Regions from separate parts of the Streptomyces sp. NPDC107550 genome, predicted to be linked through region 1. Evidence: predicted binding sites of a transcription regulator. Region 1 holds the regulator's gene; each other region holds the start of a gene.
The links. The regulator HrcA, encoded in region 1, represses chaperone genes, less so after heat shock. The targets are predictions, from matches to a motif close to TTNGCACTCNGNNNNNCNGAGTGCNAA.

Region 1 (7,511 bases):
CAGGGCACGATCGCGTCGACGCCGGTCTCGGTCATCGTCTCGACGGCCAGCTCGCCCCGGTCGCCCTTGGGCAGCGCCTGCACGACGGTGATCCGGGGCCGGGGCTCCTCCTCGGCGCGGGCGGGCCCGGCGTCGAGCAGCAGCCGGTCCTTGCCCTCGGTGCCGGTGACGACGGCCTCGGTGTAGCCGCCGCGCCCGTCGGTGAGGACGACGGCCTCCCCCGCGCGCAGCCGCTTCACGGAGACGGCGTGGCGGCCCTCGGGCCCGTCGAGGACGTACGGTCCCGCGCCGGGTACGGGTCCTTCGACGACGAAGACGGGGGCGGTCACCTGGCACTCCTGTGGGCGGGCGCGGCGCCGGCCGCGTCGAGTTCGGCGGCGAGGACCTCGACGAGCTGCCCGGCGGGCAGTTCGCGGGCGAGGCGGTGGCCCTGGCCCGCCCACAGCGCCATGGCCTGCGGGTCCCCGGCCTTGGCGGCGGCCTTGCGGACCGGCGCGGTCAGGTGGTGGACCTCGGGGTAGGCGGCGGGGGCGTACGGGCCGTGCTCGCGCATGAAGCGGTTGACGAGTCCGCGCGCGGGCCGCCCGGAGAACGCCCGGGTCAGCTCGGTGCGGGTGAACAACGGGTCGGTCAGGGCGCTCTTGTGCGGGGCGGGCGCCCCCGACTCGGGCGTGACGAGGAACGCGGTGCCGAGCTGCGCGAGGTCGGCGCCAGCGGCGAGCACGGCGGCGATCTGCGCGCCGCGCATGATGCCGCCGGTGGCGATGATGGGCAGCCGGACGGCCTCGCGGACCTGGGCGATCAGGGCGAGCAGGCCGATGGAGGCGGCGTCGGTCTCCGGGTTGTCGCGGTGGGTGCCCTGGTGGCCGCCCGCCTCGGTGCCCTGGACGCAGACCGCGTCGGCGCCGGCGTGCTGCGCGGCCAGCGCCTCCTCGACGGTGGTGACGGTGACGGCGGTGAGCGTGCCGGCGGCGCGCAGCGCGTCGACGGCCTCGCGGGCGGGGCAGCCGAAGGTGAAGGTGACGAGCGGGACCGGGTCGTCGAGGAGGATGGCGAGTTTGGCGTCGTAGCCGTCGTCGCGGCCGCTGTCGGGGTCGCCCAGTTCGGTTTCGTACCAGGTGGCCTCGCCGGCGAGCTGCTCGCGGTAGACCTCGACGGCGGAGGCGTCGGCGTACTCGGGCTGCGGCAGGAAGAGGTTGACGCCGAAGGGGCGGTCGGTCAGCCCCCGCAGCTGCTTGATCTCCTGGTACATGCCGTCGGCCGTCTTGTACCCGGCGGCGAGGAAGCCGAGGCCGCCCGCCTCGGACACGGCCGCCGCGAGCTGCGGCCGGGAGGCGCCGCCCGCCATGGGGGCCTGCACGATGGGCCAGGGGCACAGGTCGGTGACTGCACAGGACATGCCCGCATCGTGCCATGTCACGCCCGGACCTCCGAATCGACGCCGGGCGGCCCGGACGCCCTTCGGCCAGGAACGCGCGAGGGGCCCGGGGAACACTCCCCGAGCCCCTGTACGAGCGCTACGACCTACGCGGTCACCGCCCGTTGAACGCGTCCTTCAACCGCGAGAACAGCCCCTGCTGCCCCGGCTGGAACTGCCCCGTGGGGCGTTCCTCTCCGCGCAGGGCGGCAAGCTCGCGCAGTAGCCGCTCCTGCTCGGGGTCGAGCTTCTGCGGAGTCATGACCTCGACATGCACGATGAGGTCGCCGCGTCCGCCGCCGCGCAGGTGCGTGACGCCGCGCCCGTGGAGCGGGATCGACTGGCCGGACTGGGTGCCGGGCCGGATGTCGACCTCCTCCATGCCGTCCAGCGTCTCCAGCGGCACCTTCGTACCGAGGGCCGCGGCCGTCATCGGGATGGTGACCGTGCAGTGCAGGTCGTCGCCGCGGCGCTGGAACACCGCGTGCGGCAGCTCGTGGATCTCGACGTACAGGTCGCCGGCGGGGCCGCCGCCGGGGCCGACCTCGCCCTCGCCCGCGAGCTGGATGCGCGTGCCGTTGTCCACGCCGGCCGGGATCTTCACCGTCAGCGTGCGGCGCGAGCGGATGCGGCCGTCACCGGCGCACTCCGGGCAGGGGGTGGGCACGACCGTGCCGAAGCCCTGGCACTGCGGGCACGGCCGCGAGGTCATGACCTGGCCGAGGAAGGACCGCGTGACCTGCGAGACCTCACCGCGGCCGCGGCACATGTCACAGGTCTGCGCGGACGTGCCGGGGGCGGCGCCCTCGCCGTTGCAGGTGCCGCAGACGACGGCCGTGTCGACCTGGATGTCCTTGGTGGTGCCGAAGGCCGCCTCGTTCAGCTCGACCTCCAGGCGGATCATGGCGTCCTGGCCGCGCCGCGTGCGGGACCGGGGTCCGCGCTGCGACGCCGTGCCGAAGAAGGCGTCCATGATGTCCGAGAAGTTGCCGAAGCCGCCCGCGCCGAAGCCGCCCGCGCCGCCCCCGCCGGACTGCGACAGGGGGTCGCCGCCGAGGTCGTAGACCTGCTTCTTCTGCGGGTCGGAGAGCACCTCGTAAGCGGCGTTGATCTCCTTGAACCGCTCCTGGGTCTTCGGGTCGGGGTTCACATCGGGGTGAAGTTCCCTCGCCAGCCTTCGGAAGGCCTTCTTGATCTCGTCCTGGGAAGCGTCGCGGCGCACGCCGAGTACGGCGTAGTAGTCCGTGGCCACTTACGACTCCGCCAGGATCTGTCCGACGTAACGTGCCACTGCGCGTACTGCTCCCATCGTTCCCGGGTAGTCCATGCGGGTCGGTCCGACCACGCCGAGCTTGGCGACTGCCTCGCCGCCCGAACCGTAGCCGACCGACACGACGGACGTGGAGTTGAGTCCCTCGTGGGCGTTCTCATGACCGATGCGCACGGCCACGCCCGAATCGTTCACCTCACCAAGGAGCTTGAGGAGCACGACCTGCTCCTCAAGGGCCTCCAGTACGGGCCGGATGGTGAGGGGAAAGTCATGTCCGAAGCGGGTGAGATTGGCGGTGCCGCCGATCATCAGCCGCTCCTCGGTCTCCTCGACGAGCGTCTCCAGCAAGGTGGAGAGCACCGTCGTGACCGTACCGCGGTCGTCCTGCTCGAAGGCTTCGGGCAGGTCCTGCACCAACTGCGGCACGTCGGTGAAACGGCGTCCGGCCACCCGGCTGTTGAGCCGGGCGCGCAGGTCCGCGAGGGACGCCTCACCGAACGGCGCCGGGCAGTCGATCATCCGCTGCTCCACGCGCCCGGTGTCCGTGATCAGCACGAGCATCAGGCGGGCGGGGGCGAGCGAGAGAAGCTCGACGTGGCGCACGGTGGACCGGGTCAGGGACGGGTACTGGACGATCGCCACCTGCCGCGTGAGCTGCGCGAGCAGCCGTACGGTACGGCCGACGACGTCGTCGAGGTCGACGGCGCCCTCCAGGAAGTTCTGGATGGCGCGCCGCTCGGGCGCCGTCATCGGCTTGACGCCGGCGAGCTTGTCGACGAAGAGGCGGTAGCCCTTGTCCGTGGGGATGCGGCCGGCACTGGTGTGCGGCTGCGCGATGTACCCCTCGTCCTCCAGGACCGCCATGTCGTTGCGCACGGTCGCCGGGGAGACACCGAGGCGGTGCCGCTCGGTGAGGGCCTTGGAGCCGACCGGCTCCTCGGTGCCCACGTAGTCCTGGACGATGGCGCGCAGCACTTCGAGCCTGCGTTCACTGAGCATCGGCGCACACCTCCAGCGGTTGGTCCGGCGATCGGTGGATCGGTCGATCCGCCTGTCTGGCACTCGGTGCGGGTGAGTGCCAGTCGTCCCCGGCTCAGTGTACGGCCGTCGGGTACGGGACCGGCAAGGGCGCTAGCGTCGGGCCCATGGAACGTATCGACTGGGCGGGGACGGGTTGGGAGGAACTGGGCCCTCGCGTGGGCCGGGTCCGGCTGCCCGGCTGGGACTGCACGGCGGGGCTCGTGGTGGGCGAGGGCGCTGCCCTGCTGATCGACACCGGATCGTCACTTCGTGAAGGCGCCCGGCTGCGCGCGGACGCCCGGCGCCTGCTGGGCTCCCTCGCGCGGGTGACGCATGTCGCGCTCTCGCATCCGCACTTCGACCACGTCTTCGGCACGGCGGCCCTCTCGGGCGTCGAGGTGTACGGGGCCGTGGGCCTCGGCGCGGTCCTCGCGCGGGGCGCTGAGGCGCTGCGCGCGGACGCCGTACGGCACGGCCTGGACGCGGAGTCCGCCGAGGCCGCCGCCGACCTGCTGGTGGCCCCGCGCCACGAGGTGTGCGGCGAGTGGACGCTCGACCTCGGCGGCGGTTTCCAGGTGCTGCTGGCGAACGTCGGGCCGGGGCACACCGGCCACGACCTGGCCGTCCTCGTGCCGGGCGAGCGGGAGACCGTGTTCTGCGGGGATCTCGTGGAGGAGTCGGGTGAGCCGCAGGCGGGACCGGACGCGATGCCGGGGCGGTGGCCGGCGGCGCTCGACCGGCTGCTGGCGCTCGGCGGCGAGGACGCGGCGTATGTACCGGGGCACGGTTCGGTGGTGAACGCGGAGTTCGTCCGCGCGCAGCGCGCCACATTGGCGGCCCGCTCCGGCGTGTCGTGACCGGGCCGCGGCGATTGCTCATATCGTCTGCCGAATGCGCCAGTACTCCCCCGATCTGACTCCCCCCTGGAAGCGGAAGACGCCCGCGCCCGAGGTGCCCGCCGAGCCCGATCTCGTCGTGGAGGAGGTCACCACGGGCTTCTGCGGGGCCGTCGTACGGGTGGAGAAGACGGCGCAGGGGCCGACGGTGACGCTGGAGGACCGGTTCGGCAAGCACCGGGTGTTCCCCATGGAGCCGCGCGGCTTCCTGCTTGAAGGCAAGCCGGTCACGCTGGTCAGGCCCTCGGCGGCGCGCGGCCCGGCGCGGCCCTCACGGACGGCGTCCGGGTCGGTGGCGGTGCCGGGGGCGCGGGCGCGGGTGGCGCGGGCGGGCCGGATCTACGTCGAGGGCAAGCACGACGCCGAGCTGATCGAGCGGGTGTGGGGAGACGACCTGCGCATCGAGGGCGTCGCCGTGGAGTTCCTCGAAGGCGTGGACGACCTGCCGGCGATCGTCGCGGAGTTCGCGCCGGGCCCGGACGCGCGGCTCGGCGTGCTCGTGGACCATCTGGTGCCGGGCAGCAAGGAGTGGCGGATCGCACAGGAGGTGACGAGCGAGCACGCGCTCGTCGTCGGCCACCCCTACATCGACATCTGGGAGGCGGTGAAGCCCGCCTCGGTCGGCATCGAGGCGTGGCCGAGGGTGCCGCGCGGCCAGGACTGGAAGACGGGCGTGTGCCGCGCGCTGGGCTGGCGGGTGGCGCACACCGGGGAGGCGTGGCAGCACATCCTGTCCCGGGTGCGCTCGTACAAGGACCTGGAGCCGGAGCTGCTGGGCCGCGTCGAGGAACTGATCGACTTCGTCACGGCCCCGGAGTGACGCGGGGGCGTACGCGCAGGTCCTGATCCGCTGGTCCGGCGCCTGATCCGCCCCCCCCCATGAGGGAACCCGTCAGTCCACGAGGTCGCGTACGACCGCGTCCGCGAGGAGCCGGCCGCGCAGGGTGAGGACCGCGCGGCCGTCCGCGTACGGGCTCTCTTCGAGGAGGCCGTCGGCGAGGGCCTTGCGGGCGGCGGCGAGGCCGGCGGGGCGCAGCAGGTCGAGCGGGCAGCCGTCGCGCAGGCGCAGCTCCAGCAGGACGCGCTCGACGCGCCGGTCCTCGTCGGACAGGATCTCCCGGCCGGCGCCGGGTGAGCGCCCCTCGGCGAGGGCCGCCGCGTAGGCGCCGGGGTGCTTGACGTTCCACCAGCGGACCCCGCCGACGTGGCTGTGGGCGCCGGGGCCCGCGCCCCACCAGTCGGCGCCGCGCCAGTACAGCTCGTTGTGCAGGCAGCGGCCCGCGTCGGTGGTCGCCCAGTTCGACACCTCGTACCAGTGGAAACCGGCCGCTCCCAGCACCTCGTCCGCGATCAGGTACCGGTCGGCGTGCACGTCGTCGTCGGTCATGGGGACCTCGCCGCGCCGGATGCGCCGGGCGAGCTGGGTGCCCTCCTCGACGATGAGGGCGTAGGCGCTGACGTGGTCGGGGCCCGCGCCGATCGCGGCGTCGAGGGAGGCCCGCCAGTCGTCGTCGCTCTCGCCGGGGGTGCCGTAGATCAGGTCGAGGTTGACGTGGTCGAACCCGGCGGCGCGGGCCAGCGCCACGCACTCCTCGGGCCGGCCGGGCGTGTGCGTACGGTCGAGGACCTTCAGGACGTGCTGCCGGGCGCTCTGCATGCCGAACGAGATCCGGTTGAAGCCGCCCGCGCGCAGTTCCTCCAGGTAGGCCGCGTCCACGGACTCGGGGTTGGCCTCGGTGGTGATCTCCGCGTCGTCCGCGAGCCCGAACTCCTCGCGGACGGCCGCCAGCATCCGTACGAGGTCACAGGCGGCCAGCAGGGTCGGGGTGCCGCCGCCGACGAACACCGTGCGCACCGGGCGGGGGTCGTCACCGAGCACCTTGCGGGCGAGCCGTACCTCGTCGGTGAGGGTGCCCGCGTAGTTGTCCCGGGAGGCGAGGACACCGCCGCTGCCGCGCAGCTCGGTCGCGGTGTACGTGTTGAAGTCGCAGTAGCCGCAGCGCGTGGCGCAGTACGGGACGTGCAGATAGAAGCCTAGGGGGCGGGCGGCGGCGCCGGCGAGGGCGGAGGCGGGCAGGGAACCGTCGGCGGGGACGGGCTCGCCGTCGGGGAGAGCGGAAGGCATACCGTCCATTGTCCCGCGCCGGACGCGGTCACCGTGCCTGGAGCACCAGGAGCGCCAGATCGTCGTCGGGCGGGGTCGGCGCGAAGGCGTGCACGAGGCGCCGGATGCGCTCGGCGAGCAGCGGCGCGGACAGCCCGGCGCAGCCCGCGAGGGCCAGGGCGAGGCCGTCGCCGTCGTCGAACTGGCGGGGGCCCGCGCGGCGCTCGGTGACGCCGTCGGTGACGCAGAGCAGGGTGTCGCCGGAGCCCAGCTCGAAGTCCTGGCTGGTGTAGTCGGGGTCGTCGACGACGCCGAGGAGGACCTGCGGGGCGCCGACGGCGACGATCTGGCCGCCGGGCCGCATGAGCAGGGGCAGGGGGTGGCCGGCGGAGGCGAGGGTGCAGGCGACGCCGTACTCGGTGGGGACGAGTTCGCCGTAGAGCAGGGAGAGGAAGCGGGAGGTGGAGCCCTCGGGGGGTACGCCCTGGCCCCCGGCGGCGGCGAGGGCGCGGGCGGCGGCGTCGGCGGCCTCGGTCGCGTCGTCGAGGAGCAGCCGGTTGAGCCGGTCGAGGACCTGGGCGACGGGGTAGCCCTCGCGGGCGAGCAGCCGCAGCCAGGGGCGGGCGAGGCCGATGACGACGGCGGCCTCGGGTCCCTTGCCCTGGACGTCGCCGAGGGCGAAGCACCAGCGGCCGTCCCCGGCGGGGAACACGTCGTAGAAGTCGCCGCCGGGGCCGCCCGCCTCCTTCGGCTCGTAGACGAGGGCGCTCTGCACGCCGGGGATCTCCGCGATGGACGTCGGCA
Region 2 (7,511 bases), on a different contig from region 1:
ATGCTGTTCATCATCCAGCACCAGACGAGCGAGCTGTGGCTCAAGCTCGTCATCCACGAACTGCGGCACGCGATGCGCCAGTTGGCCGGGGACCAGCTCCAGCCCGCGCTGAAGTCGCTGGCCCGCGTCAAGCACATCCAGAAGCAGCTGCTCGAACAGTGGTCGGTGCTCGCCACCCTCACGCCGAGCGAGTACGCGCAGTTCCGCGGCGCCCTCGGGCACGCCTCCGGGTTCCAGTCCGCGCAGTACCGGGTCGTCGAGTTCCTGCTCGGCAACAAGAACGCGAAGATGACGCAGGTCTTCGCCCACGACCCCACCGCCCTCGCCGCTCTGGACGAGGCGCTCAAGTCGCCGTCCCTGTACGACGAGTTCCTGCACTACCTCGCCCGCCGGGGCCACGCCGTGCCGCGCGAGCTGCTGGAACGGGACGTCACCCTCGCGCACACCTTCAGCGAGGGCCTGATCCCCGTCCTCAAGCGGATCTACGAGCACCCCGAGGAGAACTGGGGCGCGTACGAGACCTGCGAGGAACTGGTCGACATCGAGGAGAACTTCCAGCTCTGGCGCTTCCGGCACCTGAAGACCGTGACCCGCGTCATCGGCTTCAAGCAGGGCACGGGCGGCTCCAGCGGGGTGTCCTTCCTCAAGGCCGCGCTCGACCTGACGTTCTTCCCCGAACTGCTCGCGGTGCGCACCGAGATCGGCTGACGCGCGCGGTGCCGTACGCGGTATGTCCCGTGGTCGTATATCCCGTGGTCGGGGCCGTGCGGGGGCCCGTAATCTGCCGGGCATGAAGCTTCTGTCGCTGAACCTCGGCCGCGCCGTCCCCGTCCTCTACACCGACCAGCCCGAGGGCGTGACCGGCATCGACAAACGGCCCGTCGACCACCCCGTGCTGGTCAGCGCGCCGGGCGTGGCGGGCACGGGCGGGAGCGGGCTCGCCGGGGACGCGGTGTGCGACACGCGGCACCACGGCGGCGACGACCAGGCGGTGTACGCGTTCGCGCGCGAGGACCTCGACGCGTGGGAGCGGGAGCTGGGGCGGCCGCTGCGCGCCGGCGTGTTCGGCGAGAACCTGACGACCGAGGGCGTCGACGTGGCCGGCGCGAAGATCGGCGAGCGCTGGCGGGTAGGCCCCGACCTGCTCCTCGAAGTGACCTCGGGCCGCATCCCGTGCCGCACCTTCCAGGGCCACCTCGGCGAGTCCGGCTGGGTCCGGCGCTTCACCTCGCAGGCGTCCCCGGGCGCGTATCTGCGGGTGCTGGAGCCCGGGCGCATCCAGGCCGGCGACGCGATCGAGATCGTCCACCGCCCGGACCACGAGGTGACGGTGGAGCTCCAGTTCCGGGCGGTCACCACCGAGCGCACCCTGCTCCCCCGCCTCCTCGCGGCGGGCGCCGCCCTCCACCCCCTGGCGGCGGAGAAGGCCCGGGCGTACGTGGCGAAGCAGGCGTCCGTCTGAGCGGTCCTGGGCGCGGCGGCGGGTCACTAACCTGGGGTCATGACTACGGCACTGATCACGGGATCCACCGCGGGCATCGGCGCCGCGTTCGCCCGGCGGCTCGCCGCCGACGGGCACAACCTGGTCCTCGTCGCCCGCGACACGAAGCGGTTGCGCGAGCAGGCGACGGAGTTGCACGACCGGCACGGCATCGAGGCGGAGGTGCTCACCGCCGACCTCGCCACCGACGCGGGGATCGGCGCCGTCGAGGAGCGGCTGCGGGACCGGCGGGCGCCGGTCGACCTGCTCGTCAACAACGCGGGGTTCGGCAACAAGGGGCGCTATCTGGAGGTGCCCCTCGCCGACGAGCTGACGATGGTGAAGGTGCATATCGAGGCGGTGCTGCGGCTGACCTCGGCGGCGACCGAGAGCATGCGGGAGCGGGGGCGCGGCGGGGTCGTCAACGTGGCGTCGGTCGCGGCGTTCGTGCCGCGTGGCACGTACGGGGCTTCCAAGGCGTGGGTCGTGCAGTTCACGCAGGGCGTGGCGAAGGATCTGGCGGGGAGCGGGGTGCGGCTGATGGCGCTGTGTCCCGGGTTCGTCCGTACGGAGTTCCATCAGCGGGCCGGGATGGGGACGGACGGGATTCCCGGGTGGATGTGGCTGGACGCGGACAAGGTGGTCGCGGCGGCGCTGGCGGATCTGGCGCGGGGCAAGTCCCTGTCCATCCCGGACCCCCGCTACAAGGCGCTCATGGGCGTAGCCAAACTCACCCCCCGCGCCCTCCTCTCCGGAGTCACATCAAGCACCGGCCGCAAATACGGCCCCCAGTAACCAGCCCCTGAGAACTGACGCTCAGATCAGCCCCCTAAGGGGCGCGGGGAACTGCGCGAGAAGCCCCACGGGGCTGAACTGAACCCTCGACCTTTACGCACCCGGCGCTCCCCCTGGGGCTCCGCCCCAGACCCCGCTCCTCAATCGCCGGAGAGGCTTGATTTACCGGCGCTGAGATCAGCCCCGCCAGGGGCGCGGGGAACTGCGCGAGCGGCCACGACGCAACCGGCACTCTGGGGCTCCGCCCCAAGCCCCGCTCCTCAAGCGCCGGAGGGGCTGGGAGTTGGCTGCGAGGCCCGCGCCCAGGCGCCCCGGGTGCGCGGAAGGCCCGCCGTTCCCGGTGAGGGAGCGGCGGGCCTTCGGGCGACTGACGCGACCAGAGGTCAGTGCGAGTGACCGTGGCCGTGGCCGTGACCGGCGTCGGCCTCGTCCTCGGCCGGCTTCTCGACGACCAGCGTCTCGGTCGTCAGCAGCAGCGCGGCGATGGACGCCGCGTTCTCCAGCGCGGAACGCGTCACCTTGACCGGGTCGATGACACCGGCCTTGACGAGGTCCTCGTACTCACCGGTCGCGGCGTTGTAGCCGGAGCCCTTCTCGAGCTCCTTGACCTTGGAGACGATGACGTAGCCCTCCTGGCCGGCGTTCTCACCGATCCAGCGCAGCGGCTCGACGACGGCGTTGCGGACGACGGCGACACCGGTGGCCTCGTCACCCTCCTTGCCGAGGGAGCCCTCGAGCACCTTGGAGGCGTGGACCAGGGCGGAGCCACCACCGGAGACGATGCCCTCCTCGACCGCGGCGCGGGTCGCGGAGATGGCGTCCTCCAGACGGTGCTTCTTCTCCTTCAGCTCCACCTCGGTGGCGGCGCCGACCTTGATCACGCACACGCCGCCGGCCAGCTTCGCGAGGCGCTCCTGGAGCTTCTCGCGGTCCCAGTCGGAGTCCGTGTTCTCGATCTCGGCCTTGATCTGGGCGACGCGGCCCTGGACGTCCTCGGACTTGCCGGCGCCGTCCACGATGGTCGTGTCGTCCTTGGTGACGGTCACGCGGCGGGCGGAGCCCAGCACGTCCAGACCGGCCTGGTCGAGCTTGAGGCCGACCTCCTCGGCGATGACGGTGGCACCGGTGAGGGTGGCCATGTCCTGGAGCATCGCCTTGCGGCGGTCACCGAAGCCGGGGGCCTTGACCGCGACGGCGTTGAACGTGCCGCGGATCTTGTTGACGACCAGCGTCGACAGGGCCTCGCCCTCGACGTCCTCGGCGATGATCAGCAGCGGCTTGGAGCCACCGGCCTGGATGACCTTCTCCAGGAGCGGCAGCAGGTCCTGGATGGCGCCGATCTTGCCCTGGTGGATCAGGATGTACGGGTCGTCGAGGACGGCCTCCATACGCTCCTGGTCGGTGACGAAGTACGGGGACAGGTAGCCCTTGTCGAAGGCCATGCCCTCGGTGAAGTCCAGTTCGAGACCGAAGGTGTTGGACTCCTCGACGGTGATGACACCGTCCTTGCCGACCTTGTCCATCGCCTCGGCGATCAGCTCGCCGACCTGCGTGTCCTGGGCGGAGAGCCCGGCGACGGCGGCGATGTCCGACTTCTCGTCGATCGGGCGGGCCGTGGCGAGCAGGTCCTCGGAGACGGCCTTGACGGCGGCGTCGATGCCCTTCTTCAGGGCGGCCGGGGAGGCGCCGGCGGCGACGTTGCGCAGGCCCTCCTTGACCAGGGCCTGGGCGAGCACGGTGGCGGTGGTCGTACCGTCACCCGCGATGTCGTTGGTCTTGGTCGCCACCTCCTTCACGAGCTGCGCGCCGAGGTTCTCGTACGGGTCCTCGATCTCGACCTCGCGGGCGATCGTGACACCGTCGTTGGTGATGGTGGGGGCGCCGAACTTCTTGTCGATGACGACGTTGCGGCCCTTGGGGCCGATCGTCACCTTGACCGTGTCGGCCAGCTTGTTGACGCCGCGCTCAAGGGCGCGACGGGCGTCCTCGTCGAACTTCAGGATCTTCGCCATGGGAGCGGTTCAGCCCTCTCGGAAAGCTAGGGGTGAAGCTTGCGATGAAGCCTCGGTGAAGCGTGGGATGAACGAACCGCGCCCCTGACCCCGGCTCGATAGTCGTCGCGGGTGCCAGGGGCGCAGCTCGAAGCAAAAGCGTTCTGCTTCGGTGAAGCGAGGTAATCCGAGGTGGATTACTTCTCGACGATCGCGAGCACGTCGCGGGCCGAGAGGACGAGGTACTCCTCGCCGTTGTACTTGACCTCGGTGCCGCCGTACTTGCTGTACAGCACGATGTCGCCGGTGTTCACGTCGAGCGGCAGGCGCTCGCCGTTCTCGAAGCGGCCCGGGCCCACGGCCAGGACGACGCCCTCCTGGGGCTTCTCCTTCGCGGTGTCCGGAATGACCAGGCCAGAGGCCGTGGTCTGCTCGGCGTCGAGCGGCTGGACCACGATGCGGTCCTCAAGCGGCTTGATGGCAACCTTGGAGCTGGCGGTCGTCACGATCCGACCTCCCCCTTCGGTGATCTCACGGGGTTAACTGTCTGAGGTGGCGACCAGGAGGACCGTCGTCGCGGGTGCCGGACCTGCCCGTCGCTGTTGGCACTCTCCTACGGGGAGTGCCAGAGCCGAGACTATGACTGCGATTAGCACTCGGTCAAGCGGACTGCTAATTCCGTCCCGCGCGCCGCCCCCGGCCGCGCCCTCACGCCTCACCCGCGGGCTCCCCCAGCCGCCCCCGGCCGCCTCCTCAGAGGTAGTCCTCCAGGCGGCCCGCCGCGAGGTGCCGGGCCTCCAGCGTCCGCAGCAGCCGGACCGTCCGCGCGGCGAGCCCCGGGCCGCTCCCGGCGCCCGCGCCCTCCCCCGCGCGGGCCAGCACGATGTCCCCGGCGCGCGGCCCGGCCGCCCCCCGCGCGTACCGGGGCCCGCCCGCGTCCAGCACCGCCCGCCAGAGCACCACCGCGTCGGCGCCGCACGCCCCGGCCGCCCGCAGGGTCGCCGCGTCGTACTCGCCGTAGGGCGGCCGGAACAGGCGCGGGGCCGTGCCGAGGCGGGCGCGTACGCGGTCGCGCTGGCCGCAGACCTCGGCGCGCTGCCCCCGCTCGCCGAGGCCGGGCAGCCAGCGGTGGCTCAGCGTCCCGTTCTGCACGCCCGCGCCGAGCGCAGGCAGGGCGCCGAGGCCGTGGGCGGGCCCGGACAGGAACACCGTCAGCGGCAGGTGCCGGGCGCGGACCAGGCGGACGAAGGCCGGGTCGCGCAGCGCGGCGGCGCCGGCCGGGCCCGCGTCGACGGTGAGGAAGACGACCCGGTCGCGGGTGGGCAGGTGGTCGAGGACGCGGGGCAGCGCGCCCGGCGCCCCCGGGTGCGGGCCGCCGGGCCGGCCGCCGAGGACGCCGGTGCGTGCCGCGCCGGTGGCGTGCGCGGACGGGCTCGGGGAGCCGGTGCGGGCGGGCGCGGTGGCGGGCGGGCGCACGGGGTGGCGCGCGGGGTGGCGGCGGACCTTCTGGGCGGCCTTGCGGCCCATCCGCTCGATGGGGTCGACGGACTGCGCGCATCCGGTGAGCCCGGCGAGCAGCGCGGCGGCCAGCGCCCAGGCGGCGGCGCGCCGGACCGCGCGGGCCGCCCTCTCCCCCGTACGGGAGGCAGCCGTGCCCGGGCGGGGCGTCACAGGTAGTCCTCCAGGCGGGCCACCGCGTACCCCTTGGCGGTGACGGTACGCAGGAACGTGCGGAGCATGTCGGTCATCGTGCCCTTCCAGTCCTTACGGCCGCGGAAGTGTGTGAGGACGATGTCGCCGGGGCGCAGGGCGCGGTCCCACTCGCGGTAGTCCATGCGGTCGGCGAACATCTCCTCGTTCCACAGCGGCACATGCGTGATCCCGCACGCCTTGGCGGCTACGAGGGTCGTGCGGTCGTAGTTGCCGAAGGGCGGCCGGAAGAGGGTGGGGCGCGCGCCGAACTTCCGTGCCATCAGGTCCTGCATGCCGCAGATCTCGCGCCGCTGCCCGGCGCGGGAGAGAGCGGGCAGGTAGGGGTGGTGCAGCGTGTGGTTGCCGAGGGTGGTGCCGAGGGCGCGCATGCGCCGGAAGTAGCCGTAGTGCGGGCGGATCTCGGCGTCGGTGAGGAAGGCCGTGTACGGGACGCGCAGCTCGCGCGTCATGCGCAGGAACGCGGGGTCCTGCTCGGCGCCGTCGTCGACAGTGAGGAAGACGACCCGGTCGCGGGTGGGGACGGTGGTGAAGACGGGCGGCAGGCCGTCCGCCCGGTGCCGCTCGACCTCGAAGCCCCTGCGGGTGGTGAGTACGGGCTTGCGGGCGGGCGGCGCGGGCGCGGTGAGCGGTGCTCGCGGAAGGCCCCAGCGGCGGGCGGCGGCCTGGAGGCGGGCGCGTTCGGCGGTGAGGCGGGTGGCGTACGCGTCGAGGGCGCGGGCGGCGGGCAGCCGCGGCGCCCGCCCTGCGGCGCCGGGTCCGGCGGCGCCCGCCGAGGGGGCGACCAGGGTGGACGGTGCGGCCGGGCGGGGTTCGGCGGCGCAGCCGCAGACGAGCGCGGCGGCGGCCAGCGCGGCGAGCGTCCCGCGCAGCAGCGGGCCCCGGGCGCGGAACGCCTCCGCGTGCCGTCGCGGGGCGGGCGGGACCGCGCGGCGGTCCTCTTGTCGTACTCGTCGCATGGCGCCGCATCCTCGCAGCTCAGAGCGGTGTCCTTGGGGGCGACACCAGCGCCGGGCGCGGAGCGTCCACCGACTGGCCCACAATGGGCCGGTGAGTGCCAAGCCCCCAGCCGATGTCCCCGCCGGTGCCTCCGCCGGCTCCTCCGCCGGTGACCCCGCCGGTGCCTCTGTAGGCGCCTTCGCCGCCCTGCTGACGCCGACCGGGCGCGCCCTGCTCGACGAGCTGCGCGACCACGACCCCGCGCGGGAGCTGGCGCTCGCCACCCGCCTGCGCCGCGACCACCCCGCGGAGCTGGTCTCGGCGGCGCTCGCGCAGGCGCGGCTGCGGCAGCGGGCGGCGGCGAAGTTCGGGGCGGACGCGGCCCGCATGTACTTCACGGCGAACGGCGTCGAGCAGGCCACCCGCACGTCCGTCGCCGCGCACCGGGCCGCCGCCTTCCGCGCGCTCGGCGTCACCTCGGTCGCCGACATGTGCTGCGGCATCGGCGGGGACGCGCTGGCGCTGGCCCGCGAGGGCGTACGCGTGCTCGCCGTCGACCGTTCCCCGCTGACCTGCGCGGTCGCCCGCGCCAACGC
Region 3 (7,511 bases), on a different contig from region 1:
ACCGCCGGCCGGCTCGGCGTGCTGGACGCCTCCGAGTGCCCGCCCACCTTCAACACCCGCGAGGGCCAGGTCGTCGGCCTGATCGCGGGCGGCCCCTCCGCGATGGTGACGGCCGTCGAGGGCGCCGAGGACTCCAAGGAGCTGGCCGCGGCCGACCTGGACGCCCTCAAGCTGACCGCGGACGACGTGGTCGTCGGCATCTCCGCCTCCGGCCGCACCCCGTACGCCATCGGCGCCGTCGAGCACGCCCGCGCCCGCTACGGCGCGCTCACCGTGGGCCTGTCGTGCAACGCGGACAGCGCCCTCGCCGCCGCCGCCGACCACGGCATCGAGGTCGTCGTCGGCCCCGAGCTGCTCACCGGCTCCACGCGCCTGAAGGCGGGCACGGCCCAGAAGCTCGTCCTCAACATGCTGTCGACGATCACCATGATCCGGCTCGGCAAGACGTACGGGAACCTCATGGTCGACGTACGCGCATCCAACGAGAAGCTGCGGGCCCGCTCCCGCCGCATCGTGTCCCTGGCCACGGGCGCCGACGACGACGCCATCGAGGCCGCACTCGCCGCGACCGACGGGGAGGTGAAGAACGCGATCCTCGTCATCCTCGGCGAGGTCGACGGCCCCACCGCCGCCCGGCTCCTGACCGCCTCGCAGGGCAACCTGCGCGGCGCCCTCGCCGCCGCGGCGACCAGCTCCCCCTGACCCCCCAGATCCACCCGCACAGCAAGGCAGCACGCACCATGGCTGAGAACAAGAACCGCGACGTGGCGGCCTCTATCCTGCCGCTCGTCGGCGGTGCCGCGAACGTCACCTCCGTAGCCCACTGCATGACCCGGCTCCGCCTGGGTCTCGCGGACCGCTCGCTGGTCCAGGACGAAGCGCTCAAGGCGCTGCCCGACGTCATGGGCGTGGTCGAGGACGACACGTACCAGATCGTCCTCGGCCCGGGGAAGGTCGCCCGGGTGACGCCCGAGTTCGAGACGCTGGTCGACGAGGGCAGGGCCGCCGCACCGGCGGCGGCCCCGGCCGCCGAGGGCAGCGCCGAGGCCCCGGCGGGCGGCACGCCCACCGCCGACGAGCTGGCCGCGCAGGGCGCCGCCATCAAGGCCCGGCAGAAGGCGAAGAACGCCACCCCGTTCAAGCTGTTCCTGCGCAAGGTCGCCAACATCTTCGTGCCGCTGATCCCGGCCCTCATCGGCTGCGGCATCATCGCCGGCATCAACGGCCTGCTGATCAACCTCGGCTGGCTGCCCGGCGTCACCCCCGCGCTCGCCGCCATCGCGTCCGGCTTCATGGCGCTGATCGCCGTGTTCGTCGGCTACAACACCGCGAAGGAGTTCGGCGGCACGCCCATCCTGGGTGGCGCGGTCGCCGCGATCATCGTGTACGCGGGCGTCGCCAACGTCTCGGCGTTCGGCCAGAAGCTCAGCCCCGGCCAGGGCGGTGTCCTCGGCGCGCTGGGCGCGGCGGTCCTCGCGGTGTACGTCGAGAAGTGGTGCCGCAAGTGGGTGCCGGAGGCGATCGACGTCCTCCTCACGCCGACGCTGACGGTCCTCATCTCCGGCCTGGTCACGATCTTCGGCCTGATGTTCGTCGCCGGCGAGATCTCCACCGGTATCGGTACGGCGGCGAACTGGCTGCTTGACAACACGGGCGCGTTCGCCGGTCTCGTCCTCGGCGGGCTGTTCCTGCCGCTGGTCATGCTCGGGCTGCACCAGGCGCTCATCCCGATCCACACCACGCTCATCGAGCAGCAGGGCTACACGGTCCTGCTCCCCATCCTCGCCATGGCGGGCGCGGGGCAGGTCGGCGCGGCCATCGCGGTGTTCAAGCGCCTCAAGAACAACACGTCGATCCGCAAGACCATCCGCTCGGCGCTCCCCGCGGGCTTCCTCGGTGTCGGCGAGCCGCTCATCTACGGTGTCTCGCTCCCCCTGGGCCGCCCCTTCATCACCGCCTGCGCGGGCGGGGCGGCGGGCGGCGCGTTCGTCGGCCTCTTCTCGATGCTCGGCACCAAGGTCGGCTCCACGGCCATCGGCCCGTCCGGGTGGGCGCTGTTCCCGCTGCTCGACGGCAACCACGGCTGGGGTTCGACGGCGGCGATCTACGGCGGCGGGCTGCTGGTCGGTTACGCCGTCGGCTTCCTCGCCACGTACTTCTTCGGCTTCAGCGCGCAGATGCTCGTGGATCTGAACGCGGACGTGGACGCGGGCGAGTCCCCGCAGGCGCACGCCGAGGCGGCCCCGCAGTCGGAGCCGGCCCCGGCGCAGGAGCCCGCCAAGACGGTCTAGCGGTCTAGTAGTACACGCCGGGCAGATAGAAGTCCGGCTTGGCGAACCCCGGTCCCGGGCTCACCGGACCGGGGTTCTGCTCTGCCCGGGGCGCCGGGGCCGCGCCGGGCGTCGCGCTCGCGCCGGGCGCGGCCAGTCCCGCGAGCGCCACGAGGACCGCCGCCCCGGCCACGCCCAGTCCTACGGTCCGCTGATCACGCTTCTTGTTCCTCATACGGGGCCCAACGAGCGGGGGCGGGCCGCGTAACTCCCTCGCGGGCGCTCGGGGTGCGGGGTGGCCGGGGCTGACCCATCCTGGGGCCATGGCAAACAGCGCCCTTTCCAAGATCTCCTGGACCGAGTTCCGTCCCGATCGGCGGCGGCTGGCGGCGGGGGCCGCGGTCGCGGGGTTCGGGATGCTCACCGCCGCGGTGGGTGTCGGGTTCCTCGCGTACGAGATCGCCCGTGCGGGACGTCAGTGGACCGGCACGTGGGACGTGCCCCCGTCGGAACTGGCGTCCCGGGCCCTTCATCAGGCCCAGGCGGCGGCCCAGAGCGCGACCAAGGCCGGCCGCCAGACGTGGACCACCTACGCCGAAAACCCGGCGTAACCGCTCCGCGGACAGAGGGGCTGGAAATTGGCGTTGAGGCCGACTCCCTCAGGGGCGCGGGGAACTGCGCGAGAAGCCCCACCGGGGCTGAACTGAACGCACAACGTGCACTTACCCGGCGCTGGGGTGCCGCCTTGCCCACCCTGCCGCCCCAGGCGGCAGATTGCCCAAGGCGGGGGCGGCTCCCCCAGGGCACCGGTGCTGGCAGCCCCGTAAGGGGCGCGGGGAACTGCGCGATCAGCCACAGCGCACGCTGTAGACGAAGAACCACCAGCCGGGGCTGTCACCTCAGGGGCGCGGGGAACTGCGCGGCCAGCCACGACGGCGGCGCACGCGGCTGAGGGCGGTACCCCCCGTTGGGGGTACCGCCCTCAGTTGGGAACGGCCGAGCCTAAGAGGCTCAGAAGTCCATGTCACCGCCCGGCATACCGCCACCCGCAGGCGCAGCGCCAGCCTTCTCAGGCTTGTCGGCGATAACAGCCTCGGTGGTGAGGAACAGCGCAGCGATGGACGCCGCGTTCTGCAGAGCGGAACGCGTGACCTTCGCCGGGTCGATGATGCCCTCGGCGACGAGGTCGACGTACTCACCGTTCGCGGCGTTCAGACCGTGCCCGGGGGTCAGGTTGCGCACCTTCTCCACGACGACACCGCCCTCAAGGCCGGCGTTGGTGGCGATCTGCTTCAGCGGAGCCTCAAGGGCCAGCTTCACAGCGGAGGCACCGGTCGCCTCGTCACCCTCCAGCTCCAGCTTCTCGAACACCGCGGAGGCCTGGAGAAGCGCCACGCCACCACCGGCGACGATGCCCTCCTCGACGGCCGCCTTCGCGTTGCGAACGGCGTCCTCGATGCGGTGCTTGCGCTCCTTCAGCTCGACCTCGGTCGCGGCACCGGCCTTGATGACGGCGACGCCACCGGCGAGCTTCGCCAGGCGCTCCTGGAGCTTCTCGCGGTCGTAGTCCGAGTCGGAGTTCTCGATCTCGGCGCGGATCTGGTTGACGCGGCCCTGGACCTGGTCGCTCTCACCGGCGCCGTCGACGATCGTCGTCTCGTCCTTGGTGATGACGACCTTGCGGGCGCGGCCGAGCAGGTCGAGCCCGGCGTTCTCCAGCTTGAGGCCGACCTCCTCGGAGATGACGGTGCCGCCCGTGAGGATGGCGATGTCACCGAGCATGGCCTTGCGGCGGTCGCCGAAGCCCGGGGCCTTGACGGCGACGGACTTGAAGGTGCCGCGGATCTTGTTCACGACGAGCGTGGACAGGGCCTCGCCCTCGACGTCCTCCGCGATGATCAGCAGCGGCTTGCCCGACTGCATGACCTTCTCCAGCAGCGGAAGGAGGTCCTTCACGTTGGAGATCTTGGAGTTGACGATCAGGATGTACGGGTCGTCGAGCGACGCCTCCATACGCTCCATGTCGGTGGCGAAGTACGCCGAGATGTAGCCCTTGTCGAAGCGCATACCCTCGGTGAGCTCCAGCTCCAGACCGAAGGTCTGGGACTCCTCGACGGTGATGACGCCTTCCTTGCCGACCTTGTCCATGGCCTCGGCGATGAGCTCGCCGATCTGGGTGTCGGCGGCGGAGATGGAGGCCGTGGAAGCGATCTGCTCCTTGGTCTCGACATCCTTGGCCTGCTCGAGCAGGGCGGCGGAGACGGCCTCGACGGCCTTCTCGATGCCGCGCTTGAGGGCCATCGGGTTGGCGCCGGCGGCCACGTTGCGCAGGCCCTCGCGGACCAGGGCCTGGGCCAGGACGGTCGCGGTCGTCGTGCCGTCACCGGCGACGTCGTCCGTCTTCTTCGCGACCTCCTTGACCAGCTCGGCGCCGATCTTCTCGTACGGGTCCTCGAGCTCGATCTCCTTGGCGATGGACACACCATCGTTGGTGATCGTGGGGGCGCCCCACTTCTTCTCGAGGACGACGTTGCGACCCTTGGGGCCCAGGGTCACCTTGACGGCGTCGGCGAGCTGGTTCATGCCGCGCTCGAGGCCGCGCCGTGCCTCCTCGTCGAACGCGATGATCTTGGCCATGTGAAGTGGTCCTCCCGGACGGGGTGGAAACGCAAACGGACCGTGCTGGTGCCCGCGACGGACGGCCTGCGAGCCTTGTGGTTCCTTGCCCCACCCGGCTCCCGGACCTCACCGACCCGATCCAAGTTCTGTCACTCTCACTCGTAGAGTGCTAAGCCCAATGATTAGCACTCGACCCCTCCGAGTGCAAGGTGCTCCCGACAAGCGGACCCTTCCGGACGGCGCCCCTCGGCCACCCACACCCCCACGCGCCCCCGCGTACGCGACCGCGCGCGCCCCGCGCCCGCGCCGCACCCCGCGCAGCACGAAGGGCCCGCCCCCGGTGTCCGGGAGACGGGCCCTTCGTGGACCTGCTGAGTTGCGAAGCTTGCAGTCAGACGCGCGCGCTTCAGCCGGCGGCCACGCGGACCATGTCGGCCTGCGGCCCCTTCTGGCCCTGCGAGATCTCGAATTCGACTCGCTGACCCTCTTCCAGGGTGCGGTAGCCGTCCATCTGAATCGCGCTGTAGTGGACGAAAACATCCGCACCACCGTCGACCGCGATGAAGCCGTACCCCTTCTCCGCGTTGAACCACTTGACGGTGCCCTGAGCCATGCCTAACTCCCCTATTACTGGCCCTTGCACAGGACCGCACTTCGCGGACCCGGGTCAGACCTCACTCCCCATGGGATGGGGGGTGTGCGCCGGAACGCGTCGACCGCGGCTGAATGTATCTGCCCAACTGCCGTCTGCAACAGGTCAATCGGACGAGAAATCTGGGCAGCACCGATCGGGGAAACCGGGGCGACTCGCCGTCTTACCGGGCAAGTCGGGCCGCGTAAATGCCATAAAAGACCCTAAAGGGCCGGGCAGTTTGGCTGCTTCTTGTCGGGGAGCGGGCGAGAAACTCATATGCGCCCGTCATGCACCACGTACGAGAACGAATCAGCTTCCCCAACTGTACCGCGCTCAACCATGCAGAATTGCCCCCTCCGCTTGTGTGCGGAGAGGGCAATCCGGGGTGATGCGAGGAGTGTGCGCGCCTTTCGGCGGAATACTCAGCCGCCGGCGACGGCCGGGATGATCGAGACGCCCGCGCCGTCCGGCGTGGCGGTCTGCAGGCCCTGCTCGAAGCGGACGTCGTCGTCGTTGACGTAGACGTTGACGAAGCGGCGCAGCTTGCCCTGGTCGTCCAGGACGCGGGCGGCGATGCCCGTGTGGTTCTTCTCCAGGTCGGCGATGACCTCGGCGAGGGTGGCGCCCTCGGCGGGCACCTCGGCCCGCCCGCCGGTGTAGGTGCGCAGGATGGTGGGGATGCGGACGTTGACGCTCATGATCACCTCAGTGGTACGGCCGTGCGGAAGCGAAAGGGGCGGGGTTCTCAGCCGGCGAGCCCGGCGGAGCGGAACGCGTCGAGCGAGGGCCGGATGGTGGCGGTGGCCTGCGAGGTCTCCGCGACGGCGTCGAGGGTCTTGAGGCCGTCGCCGGTGTTCAGGACGACCGTGGTGAGGGACGGGTCGATGAGGCCGGCCTCGATGAGCTTCTTGGTGACGCCGAGGGTGACCCCGCCGGCGGTCTCCGCGAAGATGCCCTCCGTGCGCGCCAGCAGCTTGATCGCGTCGACGACCTGCTCGTCGGTGACGTCCTCCACGGCACCGCCCGTGCGGCGCGCGATGTCGAGGACGTACGGGCCGTCGGCGGGGTTGCCGATGGCGAGGGACTTGGCGATCGTGTTCGGCTTCTGCGGGCGCACCACGTCCTGCCCGGCCTTGTACGCGACCGACACCGGCGAGCAGCCCTCGGCCTGGGCGCCGAACAGCTTGTAGGGCTTGTCCTCGACGAGGCCGAGGGCGATCAGCTCCTTGAGCCCCTTGTCGATCTTCGTGAACTGGGAGCCGGACGCGATCGGGATGACGAGCTGGTCCGGCAGCTCCCAGCCGAGCTGCTCGCAGATCTCGTACGCCAGGGTCTTGGAGCCCTCGCCGTAGTACGGCCGCAGGTTGACGTTGACGAAGCCCCAGCCCTCGCCGAGCGGGTCGCCGATCAGCTCGGAGCAGAAGCGGTTCACGTCGTCGTAGTTGCCCTCGATGGCGACGAGGTCACCGCCGTACACCCCGGCCATGACGACCTTGCCCTGCTCCAGGTCGTGCGGGATGAACACGCAGGAGCGGAAGCCGGCGCGGGCGGCGGCGGCGCCGACGGCCCCGGCCAGGTTGCCCGTGGAGGAGCAGGACAGGGTGGTGAAGCCGAAGGCGCGGGCGGCCTCGATGGCCTGGGCGACGACGCGGTCCTTGAAGGAGTGCGTGGGGTTGCCGGAGTCGTCCTTGACGTAGAGGCGGCCCTGTTCGACGCCCAGCTCGCGGGCGAGGTTGTCGGCCTTGACGAGGGGCGTCCAGCCGGGGTTCAGGTTCGGCTTGTCGGCGACGTCGGCGGGGACGGGCAGCAGCGGTGCGTAGCGCCAGATGTTCGCGGGGCCGGCCTCGATGCGCTTGCGCAGGGACTCGGGGTCGCCCGTGGGCAGCTCGTAGGCGACTTCGAGGGGGCCGAAGCACTCGGCGCAGGCGAAGACCGGGCCGAGGGGCACGGTGGCGCCGCACTCGCGGCAGGAGAGTCCACAGGCGGGG

Region 2: groES (co-chaperone GroES) is a predicted target of HrcA. The motif match lies at 4,916-4,942, and genes of this name have one in related genera.
Region 3: groL (chaperonin GroEL) is a predicted target of HrcA. The motif match lies at 5,036-5,062, and genes of this name have one in related genera.

What each region holds. Positions count from the first base shown of each region.
Region 1 is NZ_JBVKBC010000002.1:408,140-415,650, forward strand. Features, by position in the region: gene ACZ7LY_RS04875 (16S rRNA (uracil(1498)-N(3))-methyltransferase) at 1-329, opposite strand, end outside; gene ACZ7LY_RS04880 (nitronate monooxygenase) at 326-1,399, opposite strand; gene dnaJ (molecular chaperone DnaJ) at 1,533-2,669, opposite strand; gene hrcA (heat-inducible transcriptional repressor HrcA) at 2,670-3,686, opposite strand; gene ACZ7LY_RS04895 (MBL fold metallo-hydrolase) at 3,833-4,564, shown strand; gene ACZ7LY_RS04900 (DUF3097 domain-containing protein) at 4,599-5,423, shown strand; gene hemW (radical SAM family heme chaperone HemW) at 5,496-6,737, opposite strand; gene ACZ7LY_RS04910 (SpoIIE family protein phosphatase) at 6,757-7,511, opposite strand, start outside.
Region 2 is NZ_JBVKBC010000029.1:12,128-19,638, reverse strand. Features, by position in the region: gene ACZ7LY_RS27980 (tryptophan 2,3-dioxygenase) at 1-708, shown strand, start outside; gene ACZ7LY_RS27975 (MOSC domain-containing protein) at 791-1,462, shown strand; gene ACZ7LY_RS27970 (SDR family NAD(P)-dependent oxidoreductase) at 1,502-2,275, shown strand; gene groL (chaperonin GroEL) at 2,659-4,287, opposite strand; gene groES (co-chaperone GroES) at 4,464-4,772, opposite strand; gene ACZ7LY_RS27955 (polysaccharide deacetylase family protein) at 5,020-5,937, opposite strand; gene ACZ7LY_RS27950 (polysaccharide deacetylase family protein) at 5,934-6,935, opposite strand; gene ACZ7LY_RS27945 (class I SAM-dependent methyltransferase) at 7,027-7,511, shown strand, end outside.
Region 3 is NZ_JBVKBC010000004.1:349,555-357,065, forward strand. Features, by position in the region: gene murQ (N-acetylmuramic acid 6-phosphate etherase) at 1-702, shown strand, start outside; gene ACZ7LY_RS08720 (PTS transporter subunit EIIC) at 741-2,291, shown strand; gene ACZ7LY_RS08725 (hypothetical protein) at 2,296-2,505, opposite strand; gene ACZ7LY_RS08730 (hypothetical protein) at 2,594-2,881, shown strand; gene groL (chaperonin GroEL) at 3,282-4,907, opposite strand; gene ACZ7LY_RS08740 (cold-shock protein) at 5,296-5,502, opposite strand; gene ACZ7LY_RS08745 (MoaD/ThiS family protein) at 5,946-6,221, opposite strand; gene thrC (threonine synthase) at 6,269-7,511, opposite strand, start outside.